One region of the Pseudomonas sp. SP16.1 genome, then DNA from elsewhere that is predicted to be linked to it. Evidence: riboswitches for the same ligand, from Rfam matches in the RefSeq annotation. Region 1 holds a riboswitch; each other region holds the start of a gene.
The links. Region 1 has a riboswitch for cobalamin ahead of cobG (precorrin-3B synthase). Riboswitches for the same ligand answer to the same signal wherever they lie in the genome.

Region 1 (4,203 bases):
CTCGTAGGACAGCGGCGGGGCGAGCTTCTCGGTGGTCACCGGGTAGACCAGCGGCAGGCGTTGCTGCGCCGCGTCCAGGTGCTCTTCGATGATGCCGAAGGCGTTACCGCCGTGGCCGGCGTTGTGCTTGGCCTTGGCCACGAAGTAGGCCACCACCGGCGCCGCTTGCAGCAGACGCAGGGCCTTGAGGGTGAGCAGCTCGGGGTCGCCGGGGCCGACGCCGAGACCGAGCAGACGACCGGCCATCATTCCACCTCCGAGGCCAGGGCGTTGACCGCGGCCACCGCCATGGCGCTGCCGCCGCGGCGGCCACGCACGATCACGTAGGGCACACCGCGGCTGTCGGCGGCCAGGGCGTCCTTGGACTCGGCGGCGCCGATAAAACCCACTGGCATGCCGATGATCAGCGCCGGTTTCGGCGCGCCGGCGTCGAGCATCTCCAGCAGGTAGAACAGCGCGGTGGGGGCATTGCCGATCACCACCACGCTGCCTTCCAGGTGCTCGCGCCAGTGCTCCAGGGCCACCGCCGAGCGGGTGTTGCCCAGTTCGCGGGCCAGCTCCGGCACGCTGGGGTCGTGCAGGGTGCAGATCACTTGGTTGTTCGCCGGCAGGCGCGGGCGGGTGATGCCCTCGGCGACCATGCGCGCATCGCAGAGGATCGGCGCGCCGGCCAGCAACGCGGCGCGGCCAGCGGTGCCGGCACCGGGGGAGAAGCGCAGATCCTCCACCACGTCGACCATGCCGCAGGCGTGGATCACCCGTACGGCGAGTTTCTCCAGGTCGGCGGGGATGCCGTCCAGGTCGGCTTCGGCGCGGATGGTGGCGAAGGAGCGGCGGTAGATTTCCTGGCCGTCGCGGATGTAATCAAGCATCGGGGGTTCCTGCGGAAGGTTGGCGGGCGAACCAGGCGCCGGCCTCGTCGATGGTCATGGCCGGCGCCAGCAGACGGCCGAAACCGGGCGCCGCGGGCGTGCGTTGGTAGAGCTGGTAGTGGTCGGGCGTGCTGGCCAGCAATGTGTAGGTCTGCACACGGGCGCTGGCGCAACTGCGCGGACAGGCGCTGAGGTGTACCTGCGGGCGGGCGCGGCTTGCGCGCAGCCGCTCGGCCAGGTGCAGGGCGTGCTGCTTGCTGTCGGCCAGACCGCGGGCGCAGGCGGTCGAACCGGCGCAGGCGACCAGGCCGAGCAGCGGCTCGTCGGCCTGAGTCAGCAGGCCCAGCTGATCCAGCTCAGCCAGCAGCTCACTGGCGCGGGCTTCGGGGACATTGCCCAGCAGCAGACCTTGCCAGGGCGTCAGGCGCAGGTCGCAGTCGCCATAGCCCTCGCTTAGCTCGGTGATGGCGAGTAGCTGGTCGGCATGCAGCCGGCCGAGGCGGGCACCGGCGGCCACCATGCACAGGCCGGGTTGCGCCTGTGGATAAATCCCAGCCGGCGCGCGCTCGACGGTGGCGGCAGGTTGCCGAGTGGCCGGCACCGGCTGCAGGGCAAACTCCAGACGCGCCTGCAGGCGCTGCAGCAGTTCTGCGGCCGGAATCTGTGCCAGTAACTGGCGCATCCGCGACTGCTCGGGCGTGGCCAGTTCGAGGAAAAGCAGCAGCAGCTGGTGCACCAGCTCGAGCGCCTGGGTCGCCTCGATGCGCGCCAGCGGCGCATCAATCGGGCAGCCGGCCAGGCCCAGCAGCAGGTGGTGTTGGTCTTCGGCGGCCAGCCACAGGTCGTGCGGATGCTCGCGCATCGCCAGGGCCTCGCCGCCATCCAGTTGCAGGGCGAACTTGGGAGGCAGCGCATGCAGCGCGGCGCTGTCCTGCAGCAGGTCGAGCAGCTGGGCCGCCAGCGGGCGCACGTCCATCCGCGCCTGCGGGTCGAGGCCGGCGGCGGGGCTGAGCAGCAGGTTGCGCACGTCGTCGGCGGCGGCCACGCGTGGGCCGAGGCCGGCGCTCAGCAGGGCCTCGATCAGCGCGCTTTCCTGACCGGGCAGCACGCCGCGGATCTGCAGGTTGCTGCGGTTGGTCAGCTCCAGCACACCGCTGGCGCCATGCCGCGCCGCCTCGGCAATGGCCCGTGCCTGGGCGCTGCGCAGCACGCCGCCGGGCAGCTTGATACGGCAGATGCCACCGTCCAGCGCGGGGACGATGCGCAGCAGGCCGGGACAGGCGGAAGGGCGAATGGAGGTGTGCAAGCGGTCACCTGTGGCTAACGACGCGGCGACCGAACCAGCGAAATCCGCCCACAGGGGGATTCCATGGCATCGGTACACCCCGCCCGATGTTGGCACTCGCGACCAGCGTTCGTCGGCAGGTCTCCTGGCTGACAGGTCTTCGTCCGCCGCGCCTTCCCGGTTACCCAGTGGCCGATTGCATTGGACTCGCTGCTTACAGTTGCGGGGGCAGCCACGGTTTTACCGTGTTCCCTCTTAGGCCCGTTATCGAGCCTGATTCAGGGGGCTAGCGAGCTAGAGCCAGGCAAGGCGGAAGTGGCTGAGAACGCGGAGTTTACGAGTAGTAAATGAGCAGTTCGAAGCCAGTTCCAACGCAGCATGGCCGACGCGCAGCAGACACCTGTTCAGGCTCTTGGGCACCGACGAAGGCTGTATTATGCCCGCTTTGCCCGGCGCCGCGACACGTGCTCCGTCGGCTACGAGGAGATTGGATGAAACCCTGGTTGACCCTGGTCGGCATCGGCGAAGATGGCTATCCCGGCCTGGGCAAGGCCGCGCGCCGCGCCTTGCTGGCGGCCACGCGCATCCTCGGTGCGCCGCGCCAGCTGGCCCTGCTGCCGCCATGCATCGGCGGCGCGCGGGAAAGCTGGCCGAGCCCCTTCGACCTCCAGCCGCTGCTGGCCCGGCGCGGCGAGGCGCTGTGCGTGCTGGCCAGTGGCGACCCGATGTTCTACGGCGTCGGCGCCAGCCTGGCGCGGCAGGTCGCCGCCGATGAGCTGCGCGTGCTGCCGGCGCCGTCCTCGGTGTCGCTGGCGGCGGCGCGCCTGGGCTGGCCGTTGCAGGAGGCGGAGGTGCTGTCGCTGGTCGGCCGGCCGCTGGCCACGCTCAACGCCCGGCTGTTTCCCGGCGTGCGCCTGCTGCTGCTGAGCGCCGATGGCGATACGCCGGCGCAGGTCGCCGCGGCGCTGCGTGAGCGCGGCTTCGGCGCCAGTCGCCTGACGTTGCTGGAACATCTTGGCGGTCCTGACGAGCGCCGTATCGACGGCCTGGCCGCGAGCTGGAATCTGCCGCGCGGCGCCGATCTCAACCTGCTGGCTGTCGACTGCCTGGCCGACGCCGGGGCAACGCCGCTGCCGCCGACCTGCGGCCTGCCGGACGAGGCCTACCGTCATGACGGCCAGCTGACCAAGCGCGATGTGCGCGCGGTGACCCTGGCGCGCCTGGCGCCGCTGCCCGGCGAGCTGCTGTGGGACGTCGGCGCCGGCTGCGGCTCCATCGGCATCGAGTGGCTGCGCGCGCACCCGGCCTGCCGCGCCATCGCCATCGAGGCCAACGAGGGGCGCCAGGATCATATCCGCCACAACCGCGATGCCCTCGGCGTGCCCGCCCTGCAACTGGTCGCCGGGCGTGCGCCCGAGGCGCTGGCCGGGCTGCCGGCGCCGGATGCGATCTTTATCGGCGGCGGCGTCACCCTGCCCGGCGTGCTGGATACCTGCTGGGCGGCGCTCAAGCCGGGCGGACGGCTGCTGGCCAATGCCGTGACCCTGCAGAGCGAGGCGGCGCTGGTGGCCTTCCGTGAACGGCACGGTGGCGAATTGCTGCGCATCTCGGTGGCCCAGGCGCAGCCGCTGGGCGGCTTCGACACCTGGCGCGCGGCGCTGCCGATCACCCTGCTGGCGGTGCGCAAGCCGTGAGCGCGCGACTCCTGCTGCTCGGCGGCACCGCCGAGGCGCTGCGCCTGGCGCGCCGGCTGGGGCCGGAGACGCTCTACAGCCTGGCCGGCCTCGGTCGGGTGCCTGATGATCTGGCCTGCCACGTGCGGGTTGGCGGTTTCGGCGGTGCCGAAGGCCTGGCCAGGTTCATCGCCGCCGAAGGCATCGAGCTGCTGCTGGACCTGACCCATCCCTACGCGGCGCAGATCAGCCACAACGCCGCCCACGCCGCCGCGATCGCGGGCGTACCCTGCTGGGCGCTGCGTCGCCCCGGCTGGCAGCCAGGCCCCGGCGACGACTGGCGCGAGGTGGATGGCTGGGACGCGCTGATCCG
Region 2 (4,203 bases), 4.3 Mb from region 1:
GTCGGCCACTCCAGCACCAGCATCGGCGCGGCGCTGGGCATGGCCATCGCCGCGCGCCTGCTGGGCGAGAAGCGCAAGAGCGTGGCGGTGATCGGCGACGGCGCGCTGACCGCCGGCATGGCCTTCGAGGCGCTCAACCACGCCAGCGACGTCAACGCCGACATGCTGGTGATCCTCAACGACAACGACATGTCGATCTCCAAGAACGTCGGCGGCCTGTCCAACTACCTGGCCAAGATCATCTCCAGCCGCACCTACGCCAGCATGCGCGAGGGCAGCAAGAAGATCCTCTCGCGCCTGCCCGGCGCCTGGGAGATCGCGCGCAAGGTCGAGGAACACGCCAAGGGCATGCTGGTGCCCGGCACCCTGTTCGAGGAGCTGGGCTGGAACTACGTCGGCCCCATCGACGGCCACGACCTGCCGACCCTGCTCGCCACCCTGCGCAATATGCGCGACCTGGAGGGCCCGCAGTTCCTCCACGTGGTGACCAAGAAGGGCAAGGGTTTCGCCCCGGCCGAGGCCGACCCCATTGGCTACCACGCCATCACCAAGCTGGAGCCGGTCACGCCCGACACCGCGCCGAAGAAACCATCAGGCCCGAAATACTCCAACGTGTTCGGCCAGTGGCTGTGCGATATGGCCGCGGCAGACAACCGCCTGGTCGGCATCACCCCGGCGATGAAGGAAGGCTCGGACCTGGTGGCCTTCGCCGAGCGCTTCCCGTCACGCTACTTCGACGTCGCCATCGCCGAGCAGCACGCGGTGACCCTGGCCGCCGGCATGGCCTGCGACGGTATCAAGCCGGTGGTGGCGATCTACTCGACCTTCCTCCAGCGCGCCTACGACCAGCTGATCCACGACGTCGCGGTGCAGAACCTCGACGTGCTGTTCGCCATCGACCGCGCCGGCCTGGTCGGCGAGGACGGCCCGACCCACGCCGGCAGCTTCGATATCTCCTACCTGCGCTGCATCCCCGGCATGCTGGTGATGACCCCGAGCGACGAGAATGAACTGCGCCGCATGCTCAGCACCGGCTACCTGTTCGACGGCCCGGCGGCGGTGCGCTACCCGCGCGGCAGCGGCCCCAACGTCGCCATCGAGCCCGGCCTCGAGCCGCTGGAAATCGGCAAGGCAGTGGTGCGCCGCCAGGGCCGGGGCGTCGCCCTGCTGGCCTTCGGCGTGCAGCTGGCCGAGGCGCTGCGCGTCGGCGAGGAGCTGGACGCCACGGTGGTCGACATGCGCTTCGTCAAACCCCTGGACGAAGCCCTGCTGCGCGAGCTGGCCGGCAGCCACCGGCTGCTGGTGAGCATCGAGGAGAACGCGGTGATGGGCGGCGCCGGCAGCGCGGTCGGCGAGTTCCTCGCCCGCGAGAACCTGCGGGCGCCGCTGCTGCAGCTGGGCCTGCCCGACTACTACGTCGAGCACGCCAAGCCGGCGCAGATGCTCGCCGAGTGCGGCCTCGACCAGGCCGGCATCGCCGCCGCGGTGCGCGCGCGCCTGACCCTGCTGGGTGAATGAGTACCGCTCATCCGTAGCTGAGCCAGGCTTGCTTGAATTTCACTGTGCCGCGCACTAGGGTGCGCGGCATTTCATGTTCCGTCAGGGTGCGCCGCATGCGGCGTTAAACGGGAAGTCGGTGCGAAGCCGACGCTGCCCCCGCAACGGTAATCGACTGCAGGCCGCCGCCTGCACCTTGTCCACGGCCACTGGGAATTCCCGGGAAGGCGGACCGGGGTCGACAGCCCGGAGACCGGCCCCGACGGTGCGACTGGTGTTGCGGAGGGCAGCACCGTCAAGCGCCGCCCTGCGCGCTTGCCCCTGCCCTCCTCGAATGTCTGCCGACCTTTGAGGAATAACCCTGATGAAACCGTCCCGTCTGGCCCTGGCCATCGCCGTCATGCCGAGCCTGGCCCTGGCTGCCGAGCCCTATGCGGCATCGCCACTATTGATCACCTCCGGCCGCCTGCTCGAACCACAAACCCAGGCCACCGCCGCCACCAGCGTTTTCGAACGAAGCGATATCGAGCGCCTGCAGGTCAGCAGCGTGCCGGATCTGCTCAGCCGCGTGCCGGGGGTCTCCATCGTGCAGAACGGCGGCCGCGGCAGCCTGACCAGCCTGTTCCTGCGCGGCGCCAACGCCAACCAGACCCTGGTGCTGGTCGATGGCGTGCGCCTGAATGCCGCCGCCAGCGGTCTGGCCCGCCTGGAGTTCCTCAGCCCGGAACAGATCGAGCGCATCGAGGTGGTACGCGGTCCGCGCTCGGCGCTGTACGGCGCCGACGCCATCGGCGGGGTCATCCAGATCTTCACGCGCCAGGGCGAAGCAGGCCTGCAGCCACGCCTGCGCCTGGCCGCCGGCAGCCAGCAAACCTTCGAGCGCAGCCTGGGGCTGTCCGGCGGCGACCAGCGCACCCGCTTCGACCTGGGCGCCAGCCTGACCGAACGCACCGGCTTCGACCGCTCGCAGGATGCCCGCGGCTACGATGGCGACCACGATGGTCTGCGGCGCAAGGCCTTCAACCTGAACCTGGAACATCGTTTCAACGAGCGCCTGAAGGGTGGCCTGAGCCTGCTCGATCAGCGTGGCGAGAGCGAATACGACGACCTGTTCAGCTTCGCGCCGGGCAATCCCAGCGAACGCTTCAGCGTCTCTTCCGCCTCGGCCCATCTCGAGGCGCAGCTCGCCGAGCGCTGGAGCAGCCGCCTGGAGCTCGGCCACAGCGAGGACAAGAGCGACAATCGCGACCCGCTGAACAGCTTCAACAACTACCTGTTCAATACCTACCGCGACAGCGCCGCCTGGCTCAATACCCTGCGCCTGGACGATGCCCAGCAGCTGCTGCTCGGTCTCGACTGGTCCGAGGACCGCCTGAACACGGACAGCGACTTCAGCCGGACCGAGCGCTGGAACCAGGCCGCCTTCGTCCAGCACCGCTACCGCGGCGACGGCTTCGCCACCGAACTGGGCCTGCGCCATGACGACAACCAGCAGTTCGGCAGCGAGAACACCTGGAACGCCGCGCTGAGCCTGGACCTGGCCGAGCGCCTGGAGCTGCTGCTGAGCTATGGCGAAGGCTTCCACGCCCCCACCTTCAACGATCTGTACTTCCCCACCAGCGCCTACTATGGCGGCAATCCGGACCTGGCCCCCGAGCGTTCGAAGACCTACGAGGCGCAGCTGCGTGGCGATCACCTGGACACCCGCTGGAGCCTGTCGGCCTACCGTACCGAGGTGGAGGACCTGATCACCGTGGTGAGCGACCCGGTGACCTTCTTCAGCACCCCGATGAACGTCAACCAGGCGCGCCTGCAGGGGCTGGAACTGAGCCTCGAACGCGACGTGCTGGGCTGGCAGGCCGCTCTCGGCGCCAGCCTGCTCGACCCTCGCGATCGCGACACCGGCCATACCCTGCCACGCCGCACCAAGCGCAGCCTGAGCCTGGATCTGGATCGCCAGTTCGGCGCCTTCGCCGCCGGCATGAGCTGGCAGGCCTTCTCCGGGCGCTACGACGATGCCGCCAACAGCCGCGAGATCGCCGGCTACGGTCTGCTTGGCGCACGGGCGAGCTGGCGGATGAACGAGGAGCTGCTGTGGCAGTTCAAGGTCGACAACCTGCTGGACAAGGACTATTCCCAGGCCCTGTACAGCCGGCCGAACGACGCGTTCTTCAGCAGCGTGAGCTATTACGGCTACCGCGAGGAAGGCCGTAGCGCCCTGCTCTCCCTGAGCTGGACGCCCCGGCTGTAGCCCTTACAGACGGAACTGGCCGACCTGGCCGGCCAGGTCGTCGGCCAGGCGGCGCAGGGTCTGGCAGTCCTCGCGGCAGGCGCGCACCTCGCCGGCGGTGGCATGCGCCAGGTCGGCGATGCCCTGCACGTTGCGGTTGATCTCCTCGGTCACCGAACTCTGTTCCTCGGTGGCCGCCGCCACCTGGGTGTTCATGTCGCTGATCGCCTCCACCTGCTCGGTGATGGCGCCGAGCGACTGGCCTGTGCGCTGGCTGGCCTCGACCCCGGTGCCGGTGGCCGCCTGGCCGGCGTGCATGGAGCTGACCGCCGTCTCGGCGCCCTGCTTGAGACGCTGGATCATCTGCTGGATCTCGTCGGTGGAGGCCTGGGTGCGGCTGGCCAGGGTACGCACCTCGTCGGCCACCACGGCGAAGCCGCGGCCCATCTCGCCCGCTCGCGCCGCCTCGATGGCGG
Region 3 (4,203 bases), 1.0 Mb from region 1:
AGCACGTAGTCGCCGATGGTCTGCGACTGACGCAGGCCGCCGCAGTGGCCGATCATCAACCAGCAGTGCGGACGCAGCACGGCCAGGTGGTCGGTGATGTTCTTGGCGTTGGACGGGCCGACGCCGATATTGACCAGGGTGATGCCGTGGCCGTCCTCGGCCTGCAGGTGGTAGGCCGGCATCTGGTAGCGATGCCAGATGACGTTCTCGATGATCGCCTGCATCTCGCCTTCGGCCATGCCGCGTTCGATCACCACGTTGCCCGGCAGCACCATGCGGGTGAAACGCGAAGCGCCCACCAGCATGTCCAGGCCGTGGCGGATGAACTGGTCGACGTAGCGATGGTAGTTGGTCAGCAGGATCCACGGCTGCACGTGGCGCCAGTCGCTGCCGGTGTAGTGCACCAGGCGGCGCAGGGAGAAGTCGGTGCGCGCGGCGTCGAACAGCGCCAGCGGCAGCGGGTCGATGTTCTCCCAGTCGTACAGGCCGTCGGCGGTGCCGTCGGTGGCGGCGGACAGGTCGGTGCTGGGGAACACCCGCGCCAGCTCGGCGGCGGTGACCCCGCTGCCGGCCAGCTCGTCGCCCTGCTCGACCACGTAGGGATAGGGGATGTTCTGCTGGCTGACGCCGACTTCCACGCGCAGGGTGAAGTCGTTCATCAAGGGGCGCAGCTGCTCAAGCAGGTATTTGCGAAAGGCCTCCGGCTGGGTGACGGTGATGGCGTAGGTACCCGGCACCTGCACCTTGGCGTAGGCACGTACGGTGGTCGGCACCTCGCCCTGACAGAGGTAGGTCAGGCGCAGTTCGGGGTAGCGGAACAGACTGTGCTCTTCGGCATCCGGCCTGATGCGCTCCTTGAGGTAGCGCTTGAGCGCCCGGCTCAGGGCGCCGGTGGCCTGCAGGTGCAGGGTGGCAAGGCGGTCGACCGCGTCTTCCGGGGTAAAGGCAACGACGAATTCATCGACAGAGGGGTTCACGGCGCACCTTCCTGGTTGTTCGGACGCCTCTATCTTGCCTGCTTCGGCCGCAGAACACCTAGCACTGAGAATGGCCACGGGCCGAGCGGCCAACGACTAGGCTTGTCACCATCCGCCCGAGAATCGCGCCATGCCCCACCTGCTCGCCCTGCTGCTTCTGCTGATCTGCCCCGCCCTGCTCGCCGGCGAGCTGGACGGTCACTACCACGCCACGCTCGACGGCCAGCCGGCCGAATTGCTCCTGCACAGCCAGGGTCAGCGAGTGGAAGGACGGTACGTGGAGAATCGGCGCCTGCAGTTGAACCTGCGCGGGCATTACGACGGCCAGCTGCTGCGCGCCGAGATCAGCGATCCGCAGTCGGGTCTGGTGCTCGCCAACATGAATGCCACCTACGCCAACGCCATGCTCAACATCAGCATCGCCGCGCGCGATCCGCGTGACGGCCAGGTGCTGGAGCGCCAGGCGCTGTTCCGGCGTGACGCCGCGCCCGCGCCCGTTGCGAACGAGCATCTGGACCCGGCGCTGGTGGGCACCTGGCAGCACGAACAGCGGATCGATAGCGGCGCCGCGTCCGCCACGCTGATGACGCTGCGCCTCGACGCAGACGGCAGCGTGACCCAGTGGAGCCGAGCACCCGACGGCGGCGACAGCCCGGGAGAAGTGCAGTACAGCGGCCGCTGGCGCAGCGACAACGGCCTGCTGCTGGTACGCCTGGCGGGCGCCGCCGAGTATCGCCCCGCCGCCTACTACAGCTTCAGCGAGCCGTATCTGGTCACCGAGAGCAATACCGGCAAGATGATCTGGCAGCGCAGCCGCTAGCGGCGCGAGGTCAGGCGGCGCCCTGGTGCAGCCGCTGGTTGAACAGCGGGCCCTGGCTGAAACGCGCCAGCGCCTTGGCCGCGGCCAGCACGCCCAGGTCGATCAGCGGCTCGACCAGGATCACGCTCATATAGGCCAGGCCGAAGCCGGCCACCGAGGCCAGGTTGTCGGCGCCGAAGCCCTGACCGTAGAAGGCCCAGAACGCCACCCAGGCGACGATGCCGCCCTGGTAGGCGGTCGACAGTGCCAGCGCCTGCTTGTAGGACAGATCCACATAGGCGGTGCCCGGCGCGATGAGGCGCTTGGCCAGCAACTGGATGCCCCACAGCGGCAGCAGCAAGGTGGTGACGTTCATGCCGTACTGCGGCAGATCGAACTGGGCGAACAGCAGGCCCTGCAACAGCAGGCCCGCCGCCAGGCCGATGGCCGCGGCGCCGGCGCCGAACAGCAGCAGCAGGGTCGAGCCGAGGATCAGGTGGACCTCGGAGACCCCTACCGGGTGATGCGGCAAGACCTCGAAGAAGCAGAACACCAGCGCCGTGGTCAGCAGGCTGCGCAGCGCCAGGGCCGCCACCCCGCCGTTGTCACGGATGGCATCGTGCGCCAGTTTGGCCGTCAGGCCGCAGGCACCGAGCGCCGTTGCGTAGCTGAGGAAGATCTTGGCGCCGTCGACGACGCCGGGTTCGATATGCATGCAGATTCCTTAGGTCGCGCCCACCGCGCGACGATCCGGATGGAGGGAATGGGCGAAAGCGCCCGATGGCGATGGCAGGTCTCCTGGCTCGCGGCTCGCCACTTCGCCCGCCTTCCCGGCCTTGCGGCCAGTGGCATAGGGGCGTCGTTCGCCGCTTACAGTTGCGGGGGCAGCCAGGGCATTGGCGACGCGCGCCGCACCCTGTTCCCTTTTCATCCGCACGCCATGGGCGCGCGGAACCATCGGCGGCCACCTTACCCCGCCGCACGGGCAAAAGACAGTCTTGCCGCGCGCCATCGACGCAGCCTGCACGCGGCTTTTGCGCGGCATCCACCGCCCCCCCTGCGGGCCGCGACGACATGAACCGCGACACGTATGGAACCCGCCGGCCCGGGGCCTGTCCTTGACCTGCATGTCGCGGCGGCGAAAGCCAGAACACCGCCGCGGCATGCCAATGCCTGCCCCTGTCCGACAACCGGCCGCCGACTGCTGCACGACGAGGGCGGGAGCGCCGGAAATACGGGACGGCTCAGGCCCGGAAATCTAACCGTTTATTACGAGACTTAACCTGCCATCCCCAGTGTTCGCATCGCATGGCGCGCGGACCGGTAGATCCATCATCGAGTGACGAGAGCGCATATGAAGAAAACCCTGATCGCCACGTTAACCGCTTTGTTCGCAACCGGCGCCATGGCCGCCGAGCCGCAACCGCACTGGACCTACGCAGGCAAGGCTGGCCCCGAACACTGGGCCCGGTTGGACCCGGGCTACGAAACCTGCGCGCTCGGCCACAGCCAATCGCCGATCGACATCCGCAACGCCACCCGCGCGGCGCTGCCGCGCATCGCGTTCAACTACGAGGCCAGCCCGGCCGAAGTGCTGAACAACGGCCACACCGTTCAGGTGAACCTCGCCAACGCAGGTGGCATCGAGATCGACGGCAAGGCCTACCGCCTGGTGCAGTTCCACTTCCATACGCCCAGCGAGGAACACATCGCCGGCCGGGCCTTCCCGATGGTGGCGCACTTCGTCCACCAGGCCGCCGACGGCCGCCTGGCGGTGGTCGCCGTGCTGCTCAAGGAAGGCGAGGAAAACCAGGCACTGGGCGAAGTGTTCGATGCCATGCCGGCCAAGGCGGGCGAGAAGATCGTGCTCGCCGGCAGCTTCGCCCCGCAGGCCGTGCTGCCACCGCAGCAGGGCTACTACGCCTTCGCTGGCTCGCTGACCACCCCGCCGTGCAGCGAGAACGTGCAGTGGCGCGTGCTGAAACAACCGGTCGAGCTGTCCCATGCGCAGCTGGCGCAGTTCCAGCGCCTGTACCCGATGAATGCGCGGCCAGTGCAGCCGCTCAATGGCCGGCAGTTGCTGGAGAGCGCCAACTACTAGCGAGGCCCGGCCCCTAGTGCCCAGGCGCGGCGGCTGGCGCGCAACCCGCCGCCCCCGCTATTGGCAGCGCAGCCCGAACAATCGGCGTCTTGCCCCGCAGCTAGCGAAGCTCGATCCCCCGCCGCCACGGAAAACACAGCAAGAGCGGCGGCGATGCCGCGTCGCTGAACGTGATCGGCCAGGGGTTCAAGAGCGGTTTCATCCCCGCTGGCGCGGGGAACGCGCTTAGCCTGACCAATTGTTCCTGAGCGGAAAAATCAGCCGCTAAAAATCCACCAATCATTCCTTGTTAAAGATCGCCCTCGCGTCAAAGCAGATGCGGCGTA
Region 4 (4,203 bases), 3.4 Mb from region 1:
GCATGCCCAGCAGCGCGGCCAACGCCTCGGGCTCGAACAGCGACACCCAGCCCAGGCCCAGGCCCTCGGCGCGGGCGGCCAGCCAGAGATTCTGAATGGCGCAGGCCACCGACGCCATATCCATTTCCGGCAGGGTGCGGCGGCCGAAGACATGCTTCTGGCGCCCGTCCATCAGCGCCACCGCCAGCAGCTCGGCGCACTCGCGAATGCCCTCGACCTTGAGCCGCATAAATTCGTCCGAGCGTTCGCCCAGCGCCTCGGCGGTGCGCACCCGTTCCGCCTCCACCAGCGCGCAGGCGGCTTCGCGCAATTGCGGGTCGCTGATACGCAGAAAGCGCCAGGGCTGCATCAGGCCGACGCTGGGCGCGCGGTGCGCCGCCTCCAGCAGGCGTGCCAGCACCTCGGCCGGCACCTCGCCGCCGCTGAAATGACGCATGTCGCGGCGCTCGGCGATGGCGCGGTACACCGCGGCGCGCTCGGCGGCGCTGAAGGCCTGCTCGCTCATGGACGCAACAGCGCTGCCGCCGCCAGGGGATTGGACGGCAGGTAGAAGTGGATATAGCTGGCCGTCAGCCGGCCCAGGCGGTAGACAGCCTCGGCCACCGCCTTGCCGTTCGGGCAACGGCCCAGGGCCAGCGGCGCCAGCGGGCTGTCCAGGCGCGAATGGTGGTAGCTGTGGCCACGCAGCTCGCCTTCCGGCAACTCCACTTCCTGCAAAGCCAGGGCGGTCAATCGCGGCTGCAGTGCGGCGCGGCCGGCCAGCAGGCCGAGCATGCGACCGCTGGCGCCCTGCTTGTCGGTCAGCTCGTCGAGCAGATAGAGCATACCGCCGCACTCGGCGAGGATCGGCTTGCCGGCCCGGTGATGGGCGCGGATCGCCGCGGCCATGGCCTGGTTGCCTTGCAGCTCGGCGAGGTGCAATTCGGGATAGCCGCCGGGCAGGTAGAGGCTGTCCACCTGCGGCAGGCGATCGCCCAGCAGCGGCGAGAAGAATTCGAGCTCGGCGCCCAGCTCGCGCAGCAGATCGAGGTTGGCCTGGTAGAGAAAGGCGAAAGCGCCATCGCGCGCCACGCCGATGCGCACGCCGGCCAGCAGCGGCTCGACCGCCCACGGCGGCGGCGCGGCGAAACGCACCGGCGCCGGCAAGGCCACCTCGGCGCTGGCGGCCAGGGCATCGGCGGCGGCGTCCAGGCGCGCATCCAGATCGGCCAGCTCCTGCGCCTGCACCAGCCCCAGGTGACGGCTGGGCAGCTCCACCGCGGCATTGCGCGGCAGCGCGCCGTACCAGCGGATGCTCGGCGGCAGCGCGGCGCGCAGGATCTCGCCATGGCGCGCGCTGGCCACCCGGTTGCCGAGCACGCCGGCGAACGGCAGGTCGGCCTGGAAGGTCGCCAGGCCATGGGCCAGGGCGCCGAAGGTCTGCGCCATGGCCGAACCATCGATCACCCCCAGCACCGGCACGCCGAACTGCCGCGCCAGGTCGGCCGCCGAGGGCTGGCCGTCGAACAGCCCCATCACCCCTTCGATCAGGATCAGCTCGGCCTCGCCCGCTGCCTGCCAGAGCAGGCGGCGACTCTCCGCCTCGCCGACCATGGCCAGGTCGAGCTGGTACACCGGCGCGCCGCTGGCGCGGGCGAGGATCATCGGGTCGAGGAAATCCGGGCCGCACTTGAACACCCGCACCCGCCGCCCCTGGCGGGCGTGCAGGCGCGCCAGGGCGGCGGTGACGGTGGTCTTGCCCTGCCCCGAGGCCGGCGCGGCGATCAGCAGCGCCGGACACTGGCGCGAGGTCAAAACTCCACCCCCTTCTGCGCCTTCACCCCGGCCTTGAAGGCATGCTTGACCAGGCTCATCTCGGTCACCGTATCGGCTGCCTCGATCATCCCGGCCAAGGCTCCGCGCCCGGTCACCACCACGTGCTGCGAGAGCGGCCGCGCCTGGATATCGGCGAGCACCGCAGCGAGCTCCAGATAGCCGTGTTTGAGGGCGATATTCAGCTCGTCCAGCACCACCAGACCGACGTTCTCGTCGTTCAGCAGGCGCCGGGCCACGCCCCAGGCTTGCTGCGCCTTGGCGATATCGCGCTGGCGATCCTGGGTCTCCCAGGTGAAGCCCTCGCCCATCACGTGGTAGCTGACCTCCTCGGGGAAACGGCGGAAGAAGGCCTCCTCGCCGGTGCTGGCGGCGCCCTTGATGAATTGCACCACGCCGACTTTGATGCCGTGGCCGAGGGCGCGGGCGACCATGCCGAAGGCGCTGCTGCTCTTGCCCTTGCCGTTGCCGCTGTGCACCAGCAGCAGGCCGTATTCATCCTGGGCCTGGGCGATCTTCGCGTCGATCAGCGCCTTCTTGCGCGCCATGCGCGCCTGATGCCGGGCGTCGCGTTCAGCCGATGCGCTGTCGCGCTGGGTCGATTCGCTGTCGCGTTCGGTCGATGCGCTCATCGAGGTTTCCTGGTCTGCGGGCATCCGGGCGCGGGTCGCAGTGCACGACTGGCAAGCTGGCGTGGCGGCATCGTTGCGCTCCCGAACACACTGGGCTGGACAAGGCAGGCGGAGAACGGCGCGCGCGGGCCACTGGGAAGGCGAGCCCGCACGCCAGACAACGCCCTCCGCGATGCCGTGGACTGCAGCAGGCCGGTCTCCGGGCTTGTGAGCGAGCCTCGCGGGCTAGCGCCGCGCCTTCCCATGCACGAAGCACAGTGGCAATAGAGCGGCGTTTGACTCACCTACCGTTGCGGGGGCAGCGCCGGATTCTGTACCGGCTTCCCTGTTTCACCTCGTACGCGCGTGGCGTCGGGCACCTGAAGCAAGGCGCGCAGGGTAGAGGCTGGCCGCCTCGCCCGTCAACGCCGGCGCGACTCAGTGGCGGGGGACGAAGCCGGCCGGCTTGCGCGCCAGCCACTCGACGAAGCCGCGCAAGCGCTCGTCGCCCAGCAACGCTTCACGGCTGTTGTAGCTCAGTGCCAGCTCCTTCTCGCTGAACAGCCGGTGGATCTGGTTATGGCAGGCGCGACAGACCCAGAGCGTGGCAGTGATGCGTTCGTGGCGGGGATAGCGCTTCTGCACATAGGCCTTGTCGTGCAGAGCCTTGGGGATCAGGTGGTGACGGGTCAGCGCTACCGGCCGCGCGCATAGTTCGCAGGCGTCGGGCTGGGGCGGCAGGCGGATGGCATCGGCCACGGCGGCTCAGCGCTTGCGGCACAGGGTCAGGCCGTCGCCCAGCGGCAGCAGTGACAGCTCGACGCGCGCATCGTCCTTGAGCGCCCGGTTCAGCGCCTGAATGGCGCAGGTATCGGCACTGTCCGGCTGCGGCTGCAACACCCTGCCGCTCCACAGGGTGTTGTCGAACAGCAACAGGCCGCCCTGGCGCAGCAGGCGCAGCGCCTGCTCCAGGTAGGCCGGGTAGTTGGCCTTGTCGGCGTCGACGAAGATCAGGTCGAAGTCGCCCTGCCCTTCGCCCTCCAGCGCCGTCAGGCTGTCCAGCGCCGGGCCCAGACGCCATTGGATACGCTCGGCCAGACCGGCCTCGGCGAAATAGCGGCGCGCAGTGGCGTTGTAGTCGCCGGGCAGGTCGCAGCAGATCAGCTGGCCCTGCGGCCCCATGGCATCGGCCAGGCAAATGGCGCTATAGCCGGTGAAGGTGCCGACCTCGACGATCCGCCGCGCGCCGACCAGGCGCACCAGCAGGGCCATGAACTGACCCTGCTCCGGGGCGATCTGCCAGCGCGCCTCGCTCAGCTGCGCGGTTTCCGCGCGCAGGCGGGCGAGCAACGGCGACTCGCGCAGGGAGACGTCCAGCAGGTACTGGTAAAGCGCGTCGTCGAGCTGCAGGCTGCGCTGGGTCACGGATTGCGCGCCAGTTCGGCGGTGAGCACGCGCTTGGCGTCCAGGTAGGCGCGCTGCCAGTAGCTGTTGTCGAGGCTGTCCAGGCGCACCGTGCCGCCCGAAGACGGCGCGTGGACGAAACGCCCGTCGCCGACATAGATGCCGGCATGGCTGACGCCGCGCCCGCCGCTTGTGGCGAAGAACACCAGGTCACCGCTCTGCAGTGCGTCGCGGCGCACATTGGGGCTGCGCATGGCGCTCAGCTCGCGGGTCGAACGCGGCAGGCTGATGCCGGCGGCGTCACGATAGACGTAGCCGATCAGGCCACTGCAATCGAAACCGCCGTCCGGGGTATTGCCGCCGTAGCGATAGGGCG

Region 2: linked by a shared signal. The riboswitch ahead of ACUTAF_RS01200 (TonB-dependent receptor domain-containing protein) and the one ahead of cobG (precorrin-3B synthase) in region 1 are both predicted to bind cobalamin.
Region 3: linked by a shared signal. The riboswitch ahead of ACUTAF_RS16775 (energy-coupling factor ABC transporter permease) and the one ahead of cobG (precorrin-3B synthase) in region 1 are both predicted to bind cobalamin.
Region 4: linked by a shared signal. The riboswitch ahead of cobO (cob(I)yrinic acid a,c-diamide adenosyltransferase) and the one ahead of cobG (precorrin-3B synthase) in region 1 are both predicted to bind cobalamin.

What each region holds. Positions count from the first base shown of each region.
Region 1 covers NZ_JBQYFZ010000001.1:4,530,551-4,534,753, forward strand. The annotation lists gene ACUTAF_RS21355 (precorrin-2 C(20)-methyltransferase) at 1-249, opposite strand, end outside; gene ACUTAF_RS21360 (precorrin-8X methylmutase) at 246-872, opposite strand; gene cobG (precorrin-3B synthase) at 865-2,178, opposite strand; cobalamin riboswitch at 2,276-2,467, opposite strand; gene cbiE (precorrin-6y C5,15-methyltransferase (decarboxylating) subunit CbiE) at 2,649-3,851, shown strand; gene ACUTAF_RS21375 (cobalt-precorrin-6A reductase) at 3,848-4,203, shown strand, end outside.
Region 2 covers NZ_JBQYFZ010000001.1:236,933-241,135, reverse strand. The annotation lists gene dxs (1-deoxy-D-xylulose-5-phosphate synthase) at 1-1,518, shown strand, start outside; cobalamin riboswitch at 1,586-1,773, shown strand; gene ACUTAF_RS01200 (TonB-dependent receptor domain-containing protein) at 1,862-3,748, shown strand; gene ACUTAF_RS01195 (methyl-accepting chemotaxis protein) at 3,752-4,203, opposite strand, start outside.
Region 3 covers NZ_JBQYFZ010000001.1:3,507,257-3,511,459, forward strand. The annotation lists gene amn (AMP nucleosidase) at 1-977, opposite strand, end outside; gene ACUTAF_RS16770 (hypothetical protein) at 1,108-1,797, shown strand; gene ACUTAF_RS16775 (energy-coupling factor ABC transporter permease) at 1,808-2,491, opposite strand; cobalamin riboswitch at 2,548-2,750, opposite strand; gene ACUTAF_RS16780 (carbonic anhydrase) at 3,131-3,877, shown strand; gene ACUTAF_RS16785 (acyl-CoA dehydrogenase family protein) at 4,185-4,203, opposite strand, start outside.
Region 4 covers NZ_JBQYFZ010000001.1:1,093,799-1,098,001, reverse strand. The annotation lists gene bluB (5,6-dimethylbenzimidazole synthase) at 1-505, opposite strand, end outside; gene ACUTAF_RS05410 (cobyrinate a,c-diamide synthase) at 502-1,794, opposite strand; gene cobO (cob(I)yrinic acid a,c-diamide adenosyltransferase) at 1,791-2,444, opposite strand; cobalamin riboswitch at 2,618-2,822, opposite strand; gene ACUTAF_RS05400 (hypothetical protein) at 2,862-3,182, opposite strand; gene ACUTAF_RS05395 (O-methyltransferase) at 3,189-3,848, opposite strand; gene ACUTAF_RS05390 (C40 family peptidase) at 3,845-4,203, opposite strand, start outside.